DNA from 3 places in the Heliomicrobium undosum genome. Region 3 is predicted to be linked to each of the others. Evidence: riboswitches for the same ligand, from Rfam matches in the RefSeq annotation. Region 3 holds a riboswitch; each other region holds the start of a gene.
What was found. Region 3 has a riboswitch for lysine ahead of lysA (diaminopimelate decarboxylase). Riboswitches for the same ligand answer to the same signal wherever they lie in the genome.
Positions count from the first base shown of each region.

Region 1: it holds a riboswitch for lysine, as region 3 does, so the genes downstream of both, GTO91_RS15320 (amino acid permease) here and lysA (diaminopimelate decarboxylase) in region 3, are expected to answer to the same signal.
Region 2: it holds a riboswitch for lysine, as region 3 does, so the genes downstream of both, dapB (4-hydroxy-tetrahydrodipicolinate reductase) here and lysA (diaminopimelate decarboxylase) in region 3, are expected to answer to the same signal.

Region 1 is NZ_WXEY01000025.1:9,214-13,399, forward strand. Features, by position in the region: gene GTO91_RS15315 (RNA degradosome polyphosphate kinase) at 1-957, opposite strand, end outside; lysine riboswitch at 1,343-1,518, shown strand; gene GTO91_RS15320 (amino acid permease) at 1,594-3,033, shown strand; gene GTO91_RS17870 (hypothetical protein) at 3,560-4,186, shown strand, end outside.
Region 2 is NZ_WXEY01000026.1:14,740-18,925, forward strand. Features, by position in the region: gene GTO91_RS15590 (D-alanyl-D-alanine carboxypeptidase family protein) at 1-311, shown strand, start outside; gene GTO91_RS15595 (M16 family metallopeptidase) at 484-1,749, shown strand; gene GTO91_RS15600 (YlmC/YmxH family sporulation protein) at 1,864-2,136, shown strand; lysine riboswitch at 2,210-2,393, shown strand; gene dapB (4-hydroxy-tetrahydrodipicolinate reductase) at 2,498-3,301, shown strand; gene dpsA (dipicolinate synthase subunit DpsA) at 3,408-4,186, shown strand, end outside.
Region 3 is NZ_WXEY01000001.1:85,058-89,243, reverse strand. Features, by position in the region: gene GTO91_RS00400 (hybrid sensor histidine kinase/response regulator) at 1-467, shown strand, start outside; gene GTO91_RS00395 (MBL fold metallo-hydrolase) at 648-1,496, shown strand; lysine riboswitch at 1,620-1,843, shown strand; gene lysA (diaminopimelate decarboxylase) at 2,002-3,315, shown strand; gene GTO91_RS00385 (CBS domain-containing protein) at 3,710-4,186, shown strand, end outside.

The DNA of each region.
Region 1 (4,186 bases), on a different contig from region 3:
GAAAGCCGTCAAATCTAAAGGACCAGGGATGGTGTAGAGGTCCTCATCATCCAGTTCCAGGTCCGCCTTCAGATAATCCCGGATGGCCGGGCTCGCGCCGGACTGTAATTCGAGGCGCACCTCGGCGCCCCACTTCCGTTTCTGCAGTTCCTTTTCGATGGCTTCCAGGAGATCCTCAGCGCCCTCCTCGTCGACGGTCAGGTCGGCGTTACGGGTGATCCGAAATGTCGAGGCGTCGAGGATATGGTTGCCCCGGAACAGCACCTCCAACTGGCTCTTGATCACGTCCTCCAGAAAAACGAAAGCTTCGCCTCCCGTGCAGGGAACCTCAATAAAGCGAGGCAGCACCGAGGGCACCTGGACGACGGCAAACAGTTGCCGTTTGACGGCCAGGTTGTTTTCCGGCTCCAAAAAGACGGCGATGTTGAGGCTCTTGTTGGCCAGCAGCGGAAAGGGCCGGCTCTGGTCGACGGCCAGCGGCGTCAAGACAGGGTAGATGACCTGTTCAAAATAGTTCTCCACAAAGGACTTCTGGCTGCGGTTCAATTCGTCGCACCGCAAGAAGCGGATCCCTTTGGCCTCCAATTCCGGCAGGAGGTTGTTCATCAGGTGGGCGTACTGATCCTGCACCATGCGGTGGGTACGTTCGGCGATCAACTTCAACTGCGCCGCCGGCGTCAAGCCGGAAGGATCGCGCTTCAACAAACCCGCCTCTTTTTGATCCTGCACGCCGGCGACGCGCACCATGAAGAACTCGTCCAGGTTGGAACTGACGATCGCCAGAAATTTCAAACGTTCCAGCAAGGGATTGGTCCTGTCAAGGGCCTCCTCCAACACGCGCTGGTTGAACTCAAGCCAACTCAATTCCCGGTTGATGTAGTACTCGGAACGGTTGAAGGACTTCCGCTCCGGCGTTTTGTCAAGGCTTGGCCCGTTGGCATTTGGTTCGGCTTCCATGCTTTTTTGGCACATCCTTTATCTCTCTCCACATCAATGATTCAGCGTCCGGGTCTATTCACGCGGCTGATCATATTTCTATGATACCTGAAAGAACACCGGCATCGCTATATGATTCGAACTGAAAAAAGCGCTACCCTTGATTTCCTTCATGCCATAACTGACGTGATATTCCAATATGGCGGAAAACTCGACGATTCGGAGGGGCATTGTCATGTATCATGTCGAGTATACTGGAAAAAGCCCCTTCCGATGGGACGTTTGCCGCAATCTTAGTAGAAAATTAACAATCTTAACAACCCTCATATTTATTCATTTTCACTGCATGTATATTCTTATTGACACTATCGTTGCTTTGTATTAAATTTTGTACATGACAAATGAACATCCCGATAGAGGCGCGGAAAACGAAAAGTACAGTCAGAGAGCTTGCCGGGCGATGACCAGACTGGAAAGGCGTTTCCGCCGAAGTGACCGTCCTTGCGGAGAAGGACCGTTGCTGGGCATGTCTTGAACAGGGGCATGACTGTCACCCTCCGGGGGTGGAGCGCTATCGCCAGACCGTGACAGGGATTTTTGCGGGAATGGTTGTGATAGCGTTCACAACCATTTTTTATTGTAAATGGAGGAAGACCAATGACAACGCCTACCTTGAATCCGGAACAGTTAATCCCAGAGAAAAAAGGCCTCCGCCGCGACATGAAGTCCCGCCACCTGATGATGATCTCTGTCGGCGGCACCATCGGCACCGGTCTCTTCCTCGGCTCGGGCCAGACGATTCATCAAGCCGGTCCCTTCGGCGCTATCCTGGCCTACGCCGCCGGCGGGTTGATCATGTTCCTCGTCCTGCTCTGTCTGGCCGAACTCGCCGTGGCCATGCCGGTTGCCGGCTCCTTCCAGAGCTACGCATCCCGCTTCATCTCCCCCGCCGCCGGTTACACCACCGGCTGGCTCTACTGGGTCAACTGGGCGCTCTGCATCGCCGCCGACTTCACCGCCGCCGGCATCATCATGCACAACTGGTTTCCCCAGGTGGACGTATACATCTGGTGCGCCGTCTTCGCCGTCTCCCTGGCGCTCTTAAACCTGATTTCCGTCAAGGCCTACGGCGAAGCGGAATTCTGGTTCGCCAGCATCAAAGTGGTCGCCATCGTCGGTTTCATCATCGCCGGCGCCGGCCTGATCTTCGGCTTTACCGGCCATGAGGGGGCCATCGGCCTCTCCAACTTCAGCACCGGCGACGGAGGGCTCTTCCCCAACGGCTTTCATGCCGTCTTCCTAACGATGATCGCCGTCGTTTACTCCTTCCAAGGCGCCGAACTGGTGGGTATTGCCGCCGGCGAGTGTGAAGAGCCCGGCAAACACGTCCCCCGGGTCATCCGCGGCATCAGCCTGCGCATCATCATCTTCTATGTCCTCGCCGTCACCGTCCTGGCCGGCACGATCCCCTGGACCGAGGCGGGTGTGCAGGAGAGCCCCTTTGCCACCGTCTTCGGCCGCATCGGCATCCCCTTCGCCCAGAATGTGATGAGCTTTGTCGTCCTCACGTCGGCGCTTTCGGCGGGCAACTCAGCCCTCTACGCCTGCTCGCGCCTGCTCTGGTCGATGGCCAAAGAGAAACAGGCGCCCTCCTGGCTCGGTCGCCTCAACAGCCGGGGCGTTCCCTTCTACGGCGTTCTCTTTACCCTGGCGCTGGCCTGCCTGTCCCTCTTGACGGAGGCCTACGCCGCCGACACGGTCTACCTCTGGCTCATGTCCAGCACCGGCCTCACCGGCTGCCTGATCTGGATCATCATCGCCTGGTGCCAGGTCAATTTCCGCCGCGAATACACCCGTCTCGGCGGATCGGCCGGTCAACTGGCCTTCCGCACGCCCCTCTACCCGCTCGTGCCCATCCTGGCGGCAATCCTGAACATCGGCGTCATCGTCAGCCTCTATTTTGACCCGTCACAGCAGATCGTCCTCTATGCCGGCATCCCGGTCCTGCTGCTCATTTATGGGAGCTACTATGTATTCATCGGAAAAGGGCGGCCAGGATTGGCGTCGGCAGCGCAGACACAGGCGCAAACGGATTAACGTATCAGACAGGCGGCATCTTTCCCTCTCATTTACCCACAGTGTTATCCACAGCCCTTTGATATGTATCGCACAACCTTTTATCACCCCAGAGATCTTATACCAAAGATCAACGGGGTTTTTCTTTTTTCGCCATTTATGTCTGTCGAAAAACATCATGTGGATAACCGCCGACCCATCACCCTGTGGATAATGGGGATAAAACCGTGGGTAACCCGGAAACAGGGCTTTTTTTACGAAATTGCTGTGGATAACTTTATAAAGCTTCGCCGCCTCGTTTGTAACCATTTATTTCCTTTTTCACTACATTATCACTATAGACTCCTATGCCGCTGTGCGGTTTCGGCAATTTGCCTTTTATCTGTCGCCTTCATTCCCAACGCGGCGTTTTCACACACTTTGTGGACTTTTCAACGCATTCCTGCCATTCCCGCGACGCCGTTCCCGGCGAATCCTGCCGTGAGTTCGGTGACTAACTGATGCTCCGTAAAAAAACCGCTTTCTCACCGCCCCCAGAATGTCAGCGATGGAAGCAGCCGCAATGCTCGTCGCATTGGGGTGGATGAGCCTATCACTGAGCGCGCCGATGGCTGACCCCGATTTTTTCTGGCATCTCCAGGCAGGACGGTGGATCCTGGGCAATGGTCAGATTCCGCGAACCGATCCCTTCTCCTTCACCATGAACGGCCAGCCCTGGATCGCCCATGAATGGCTCTTTGAGATGATCCTGTCAGCGGTGGAACGCTTTTTTGGTTACACCGGTGTAGTCGGTCTTGGGATCGTCCTTTACGCCCTTTTTCTCACCCTGTTGACGCGCTGGTTGCTACGCGCTGCGCCTGGCGCCGGCGACGGCATACGCTGCCTGGCGATCCTGGCGATTACCTTCAGCCTTACCCCATTTTGGAGCCTACGGCCGCAGTTGTTCTGTTTCGTCCTGCTGACCGCCTTTCTCCTTTTCTATGCCCTGAGGACGCTGTCGCCGGATTTTCACCAGCCCTATGAGAAATACATCCTGGGCGGGTGGATCCTGATGTTTCTTGCCGCCGCCGCATGCCGGAGCTTGCCGGCTCCCAGTCCGTCCTCTTTCGAAGAGCAGACGACATCAGCGACAGGGAAAACAGCCGGTGACGAGGAGGTTGCATCACCATGCCGC
Region 2 (4,186 bases), on a different contig from region 3:
CCTATGATCTGGCCGTGGTGGCCCGTGAAGCGATGCTGCTTCCTGAGTTTGCCGCCACCGTCAAAAGCCGCCGTGCGACGTTGAAAAACCGGCAAGGGTGGCCGAAGGAGATTAAGAACACGAACGCCTTGCTCTGGTCGTACCCTTTTGCCGACGGCGTAAAAACGGGCACGACACGGGCGGCCGGCGCCTGCTTGGTCGCCTCAGCCACAAAAAACAACCGCCAGTTGATCGCCGTCGTGTTGCATTCGGACGATCGTTTCGGCGACAGCCTGCGCCTCTTTGAATACGGCTTTAACCAGTTGAGGTAAACCGGGAAAGCTCCCGGTCTTTTTCATCACCCTTTGGAAGCGTCTGCCGAACCGTTGACAGCGAGTCGCCGGGCTGATACACTTCGGGGTACTTGAGCGAAAGCTCCCGTCCCCTTCCAGGGGCGGGATGGCGCCGTAAATGGGCTTCTTGGATGCCTTCAGGAGGAAAGAGATGGTTCACAAGACAGTGTTGCCGAACGGAGTCCGGATTGTGATGGAGCCGATCTCCCATGTGCGTTCCGTGGCATTGGGCATCTGGGTGGCTACCGGATCGAGGGACGAAGAGCCCGCCTTGACGGGTGTATCTCACTTTATCGAACACATGCTGTTTAAAGGCACGGACAAGCGGACGGCCAAGGACCTGGCGGAAGTGCTTGAAGCGGTCGGCGGTCAACTGAACGCCTTTACATCGAAGGAATACACCTGCTACCACGCCAAAGTCCTGGACGATCATTTCGATCTGGCCCTTGACGTCCTGGCCGATATGTTTTTTCACTCCCGCTTTGAAGGGGAAGACATCGAACGAGAACGCCGGGTGATCCTTGAAGAGATCAAGATGTATGAGGACTCCCCCGACGAGTTGGTCCATGATCTGCTGTCCGATGCCATGTGGCCGGTCAGCGCTCTGGGGCGCTCGATCCTGGGAACGGTCGAATCAATCCAGGCGATGCAGCGAGAGCGCCTGCTCAGCCACTTCCAGTCGGAGTACTCAGCTGACCGGACTGTCATCGCCATCGCCGGCTCCATCGACCCGGAAAAGACGCTGGAGAAGGTAAAGGCCTATTTTGCCGCTATGGAAACGTCCAAGCAAACCTATCGGCGCTCCCGGCCAGATATGCTGCATAAGAGCGTTTTTCAGCACAAGGATGTGGAACAGGTCCAGATCTGCCTGGGCACCCAGGGCCTGTCCCAGGAGCACCGCGACATCTACGCCATGCACGTCCTGAACAACGTCATCGGCGGCGGCGCCTCGTCCCGGCTGTTCCAGGAGATCCGGGAGAACCGCGGCCTGGCTTACTCCGTTTATTCCTTCCATTCGGCCTTTTCCGACTCGGGTATGTTCGGCCTCTATGCCGGAACAAGCCCAGACTTCGCCGAAGAGGTCATGGAAATCTCCCTGCGCGAAATGGCTCGCATCCGTGAAGAGGGGATCCGTCCCGAAGAATTGAGAAGGACCCAGGAGCAGATCAAAGGGAGCCTCTACCTCGGCCTGGAGAGCGTCAACTCGCGGATGACGCGCCTCGGCAAGTCGGAGGTCTGCTACAACCGCTTCGTCCCCCCGGAAGAGGTGATCGAGCGGGTCTATGCGGTCACCCTTGACGATGTGACAAAGGTTGCCCGCGATCTCTGGACACCGGAGCAATGCGCCCTCGCTGTCGTCGGCGCCAAGCCGCTGGCGGTAGAACTGTCCGAGCTGCTGCAAAAAACGGGCTGGTAAAAACGCTTCTCCGCTGATTCCTTCTCCGCTCCTCGTATCTCGTTCCCTTCTTGCTTCTATTTTCTGGAATCGGCGCGTATAGTGGGGTAAGGGGGACAAGGAGGGGGGGCGCCGATGCGTCTCAGCGAGTTGGTGGGCAAGGAGATCGTCAATCTGACAACAGGCGAGCGTCTCGGCGCCGTCGGAGATTCGGATCTGATCATCGACGAGTCGAGCGGCGAGATCGACGCCATCATTCTGCCGCCACGAGGCAACTTTGGCGGCTTTTGGTCTGACCGTGAACCGCTGATCATTCCGTGGGACGCGATCGTCAAGGTGGGCGCTGAGGTGGTCATCATGGAACTGGACGATACCTACCGGCGAACGTCCCGACGTTTTTCCTTTTAACTGTTCTTTCACTGTTGACGTTCGGGGATGTCCCGTGATACCATCAACCTAATCAACTGAATATACCTCCCAGTGGAGAGGTAGAGGCGCGGTCTGTCAAGAGTACCTGGAGGAGTCCGACGGTGGACGATGATACCGGAGGGAAAGGGGCAACCGCCGAAGTTTGGAGCAACCGTATTGCTCACAGACTGGGGCCGGGCATAAGATGTTCGGAACTGCCATCTGGTGATTCGACCGGATGGAGCGCTATCCAATCGTACGGGGACGGTGGAATCCAGCTTCCGAATGTTATTTTTTGGGGGCACCGCCTGAACTCCATGCGGTGTTCCCTTTTTGTATTTCTTTTTATGGGGGATGGGCCATGTCAGAGAGGATTAGAGTCCTGGTCAGCGGCGCCAGGGGGAAAGTGGGCCGAGAGGTAATCAAAGCGGTCCTGGGAGACAACACATTGGAACTGGTCGCCGCCGTCGATCACAACGGTGTCGGAGAGGACGCCGCCGTCTTGGCCGGTCTGCCGGCCTGCGGGGTCTTGCTGCAGGGCGATCTGGCTGCGGCGATTACGGAGACACAGCCACAGGTGATGGTGGACTTCACCAGCCCGGCATCGGTCATGGAAAACGTCCGCATCGCCCTGATGGCTGGCGTGGCGCCCGTCGTCGGGACGACAGGCCTATCGGCAAAAGACATGGAAGAGATCGCCGAGTGGGCCGCCGCCAAAGAGATCGGATGCCTGATCGCGCCCAATTTCGCTATCGGCGCGTTGCTGATGATGCGCTTCGCCCGTGACGCGGCCCGCTTCTTCCCCAATGTGGAGATCATCGAATACCACCACGATCAGAAGTTGGATGCGCCGTCCGGAACGGCCATTAAGACAGCAGAGTTGATCCGGGAAGAACGGCGGGCGATCCGGCAAGGGCATCCGGAGGAGGAAGAAAAAATCGCCGGTTCCCGTGGCGGCGAATTCGATGGGATGCGGATCCACAGCGTCCGCCTGCCGGGTCTGGTGGCCCACCAGGAGGTCATCTTCGGCGCTCTGGGTCAGACCTTGTCGATCCGCCACGATTCGATCAGCCGTGAATCCTTCATGCCCGGCGTTTTGGAGGCCATCCACCGGATCGGCGCCTACAAAGGCCTGATCTACGGGCTCGACAAGATCATCTTTTAAGCATTACAACGCTCTTTGACAATCACATTCTGCACACCTCTCAGCGGGTTGCCTCATATATTAAAAAGAGTTTCACTGTTTATGGTGGAGGAGGTTTTGAACACCCATGACGACCCTTCAAGGAATCCCTTTGGCGGTGATAGGAGGGGACGCGCGGGATCAGATCCTCGTACGCCGCTTGGCTGAGCGGGGCGCGACGGTCGATGTGATCGGTTTGCCTATGGAGGAAACGGAACGGGTGCGGATCGTGGAAGACATCCCGAAGGCCCTGGCGGGAAAAGCGGCGCTCCTTCTGCCCATGCCGGGCGTTGACCTTGAAGGACGCGTCTACGCGCCGCTCCATCATCAACCCCTTCGCCTGGAGGCGGCTCACATGGCCTTGCTGGCGCCCGGCGTCCCCCTCTTCGTCGGGGTGGCCCGGCCCATCCTGCGCCAGATGGCCCAGTCCTGCGGCCTCTCCCTGATTGAAGTGGCTGAACTGGACGAGGTGGCGATCCTGAACTCGGTGCCCTCCGCAGAGGGCGCCCTGCAGATCGCCATGGAGAAACTGCCGATCACGATCCACGGCAGCTGCAGCATGGTGCTCGGCTTCGGCCGGTTGGGCCTCACCCTGACCCGTCTCTTACAGGCTATGGGATCACGGGTGACCGTCGTTACCCGCGATGGAGGACACCGGGCCAGAGCATGGGAGATGGGCGCCGCCGCCGAGCCTTTATCGGCGCTGGCCAACCTCCTGGCGAAGACAGATATCGTCTTCAACACCGTCCCGGCCTCTGTGCTGGGCGAAAGGGAACTGGCAGCCACGAACCGTGAAGCCCTGATCGTCGACCTGGCCAGCGCGCCGGGAGGGACTGATTTCGAAGCGGCCCGCCGCTTGGGAATCGA
Region 3 (4,186 bases):
CCCGAATCGCGCAAGCGCCGATAACACCATCACCATCGCCGTCAACGCCGGCGTCGCCCGTCGAGGGGCCGCAACCGCGTATCCTGCTGGCGGAAGACAATCACGCCAACCAGCGCCTGGCCCTCTTGTTGCTGAAAAAATTCGGCTTCGAGGCCGACGCCGTCGGCAATGGCCGCGAAGCGGTGGAGGCCTGCGCCACCGGCAAGTATGCCCTGGTGTTGATGGATTGCCAGATGCCGGAGATGGATGGATTTGAAGCGACACAGATGATCCGCGCTGCTCAGTCTGCCGGCGGGCCGGCGACGCCCATCATCGCCATGACCGCCAATGCCATGCAGGGAGACCGGGAACGTTGCATCGCTGCGGGGATGGATGATTACATCAGCAAGCCGATCAACCGGGACGCCTTGAAGGAGATTCTCAGGAAGTGGGTTGCTGAAAAAGACGATCCCGTACGCCGCGACTGATTGCGGCGGGCTGCGGTTGTTGTAACGAGTTATCGCAAAATTGGTTGAGGGCAGGAGGGAATCAGGCTTTTTCGTCGTAAAGTCTAGTAGACGGCAGGAAAGGCTGGATAACAGCCAATTGAGCATAGTGGGGTGGATCGGAACACGAGGCCTTGCACTTTGCTCCAGGAGGGAAAACGTTTGTCCCATCTACGCTTTGATGTGACCTTTTGGGGGGTAAGAGGTTCCTTGCCCGTGCCGGGACCACTGACGACTCAATACGGCGGCAACACCTCCTGCGTCCAGGTGCGGATCGGTGAGCGCGACTTTATCATCGATGCGGGATCCGGTCTCTACCACTTGGGACAGGCCTTGAGCAAAAACAACAGCAGACCGATCCAGGGCGCCTTTCTCATCTCCCACATCCACTGGGATCACATCCAGGGATTTCCTTTCTTTGGGCCTGCTTTCGCTGACCAAAACCGCTTCGCCCTCTACGGGCAGGCAAAGTTGGGACGCATCTTTGCTGAACTGTTCCGGGGGCAGATGCAGCCCCCTTACTTTCCTGTCCTCTTGGACACTATGGGGGCGCGACTCGATTTTCACGACCTGTCCGGCGGCGAAGTTCTTGAATTCAGCGATGGAATCACCGTGCGGACGGTCTTGACCAACCACCCGGATGGCTGCCTCGCTTACCGGATTGAGCAGGGCGGCCGTTCCTGCTGTTATCTGAGCGACACGGAACACTACGCCTGGGTAGACCCGGTGCTGAAAGATTTCATCGCCGGCGCTGACTTGGTCATCTACGACGCCTGTTACACCGATGAGGAATACAACGGTGAAGGGGCGCAATCGTCTCGGAAGGGCTGGGGGCATTCAACCTGGCAAGAAGGTGTCAAACTAGTGCAGGCCGCCGGGGCCAAGACCTTGATCCTCTTCCACCATGCCGTTGAACGAACCGACGCCGATATGCAGCGGATCGAAGAACTGGCGAAGGCAGCCTATCCCGATTGCCTGGCGGCGCGGGAAGGGATGACGATCAGCCTGTAGCGCGTCCGGCAGCGAAGCCGGGAACAGGGGCGGAGGAAGATTCTAACGCCTTGACAGCCTTTTTAGCGCATGCTAAGATGGGTTCAAGTTCACCACAAGTTCATAGATGCCTCATCTTCGACAAGGTGAGGTAGAGGCGCGGTTGATCAAAAGTAACTCCGGGAAGGTCCAACGGCATGGACAGTGCACCGGAGGGAAAGGGATCGCCGCCGAAGTCCAGATTTGCCACACCTGGGCTGGGTCTGCAGTGAACAACTGCAGGACTGTCACCGTTGGAACATTCCCACTTCTGAATCGGCGTATTATGCTGGATGACGAAGGTTTCACGGTGGAGCGCTATCTTACGAGATGATTGGGAATCGGAGAGAGGCATTCGCAGGCGTTGACAAAAACCGCCGCCGGGAATGACCCCGGCGGTTTTTGTTTTGCCCTGAACAAATGCCAATAAATTACAATCGCCCATATAAAGAAATTAAGCACATTGTGATGAGGGGAGTCGGCAACATTGAAACTACATGGAACTGCTGCCATCAACGAGCGGGGTAATTTGGCCATCGGAGGCTGTGATGCCACAGACTTGATCAAGGAGTTCGGCAGCCCCTTGTATGTCATGGATGAAGCCCAACTGCGGGAAAACTGCCGGAAGTACCATCAGGCCTTCAGCGCCTCCGGCGCCGGCGAGGTGCTCTTTGCCTCGAAAGCATTCATGAATATGGCCATGTGTCGCCTCGTTGAGCAGGAAGGGCTGGGGCTCGATGTGGTCTCCGGCGGCGAACTGTATACGGCCCGCCGCGCTGGCTTTCCCATGGAGAAGGTCTATTTTCACGGCAACAACAAGACGCCGGCTGAACTGCGGCAGGCAATCGAATACGGTGTCGGCCACATCGTCGTCGACAACCTCTATGAAGCCGATCTGCTGAACGCCATCGCCGGCGAGATGGACGCCCGGGTGCGGGTGCTTCTGCGCATCACCCCCGGCATCGATTGCCATACCCACGAGTTCGTCCGCACCGGCCAGATCGATTCCAAATTCGGTTTCACCCTGCCCACCGGCCAGGCCCTTGCCGGCGTGAAAGCCGTCCTGGAGCGCGGCAATCTGATCTATGACGGCCTCCACTGCCACATCGGCTCCCAGATCTTCGAGTTGGAATCCTTCAGCTACGCCGCTGAGGTGATGATGACCTTCATCGACGAAATCCGCCGGGAAACAGGCGCTCAGACCGCTATCCTCAACCTGGGCGGCGGCTTCGGCATCCGCTACACTGAGGCCGACACCCCTGGCGATGTGGCCGAATACGCCCGCATCGTGCTCTCCGCTGTCGCGCTGGAGGCCGAAAAGCGCAGCCTGCCCACGCCGAAGGTCCTTGTCGAGCCGGGCCGATCCATCGTCGCCACGGCGGGCACGACCCTCTACACCGTCGGCTCCGTCAAGGAGATTATCGGCGTCCGCAAGTATGTTGCCGTCGACGGCGGCATGACCGACAACCCCCGTCCGGCGCTCTACGGCTCCCGCTATGAGTCGATGCTGGCCAACAAGGCCACCCAGGAGGCCGAAGAGGTCGTCTCCGTCACCGGTAAGTGCTGCGAATCCGGCGACATGCTCCTCTGGGACGTGTCCCTGCCCAAAGTCGAGTCCGGCGATATCCTCGCCGTCTCCTGCACCGGCGCTTACAACTACACCATGTCCATGAACTACAACCGCATTGGCCGTCCTGCCGTGGTCTTCGCCCGCGATGGCAAGGCGGCGGTGGTTGTCGAACGGGAGAGCCTCGACGACCTGATCCGCAATGACCGGATTCCCCCGTACCTGCAACGGTAAAGTAAAAAGTACTGACAGTTACTGATGACATCATCGGTAACTGACCGTCCGCCTCATTGACGGGTGCCAACGAAAGGTGGTGAAGCACATGTCGGAAAAGTTCTACGAGTTGATGATTGAATCCATGAATCAGTCCCAGAATCCCCAAGCGGTACGCCCGGGAACCGACGATGCCGCTGACACCACGCCCGAAAAAAGCGGCCGGTAATCGAATCATATATAGCCCTATGTAGAATGAGAAAAAGTGAAGTGAAAACGGTGGCGCCGATGCCGCCGTTTTTCTTTTCTCTTTTTCTTCACTGTCTCCATCCCGGCATAAAGGGCAAGAAGTGGAAAAAATCAAAGTTCCTATGCTATAATGTACGTTATGAAATGCGCGGGGAGGCGGCCAACGGTGGAGATCATCCTCACACACAACAATACCGATTTCGACGGCCTGGCCGCGTCTTTCGCCGCCTCCAAGCTCTATCCCCGGGCGATCCCGGTCCTCGCAGGCAAGTTGAGCGCCAATGTACAGGAGTTCATGGCGCTGCATAAAGATACTTTGGGGTTCAAGACGATCAAGGACATCCCGGCCCAACAGGTGAAAAGGGTCATCCTTGTCGACACGAAGATGGCCTCCCGGGTGGGGCCGCTGGGACAGTTGACGCAAAAGCCGGATGTGGATGTGCACATCTATGACCACCATCCCGCCGGCGCCGACGATACGCCGGCGTCGCAACTGGTGCGCGAGGATGTGGGCGCCGTCACGACAATCCTCGTCGAGATCCTGCGTCGCCGCCACTGCCGGCTCACACCCTTTGAAGCGACGGTGCTCGCCCTGGGCATCTACGAAGACACGGGCGGACTCATGTTTTCCACCACTACCGAG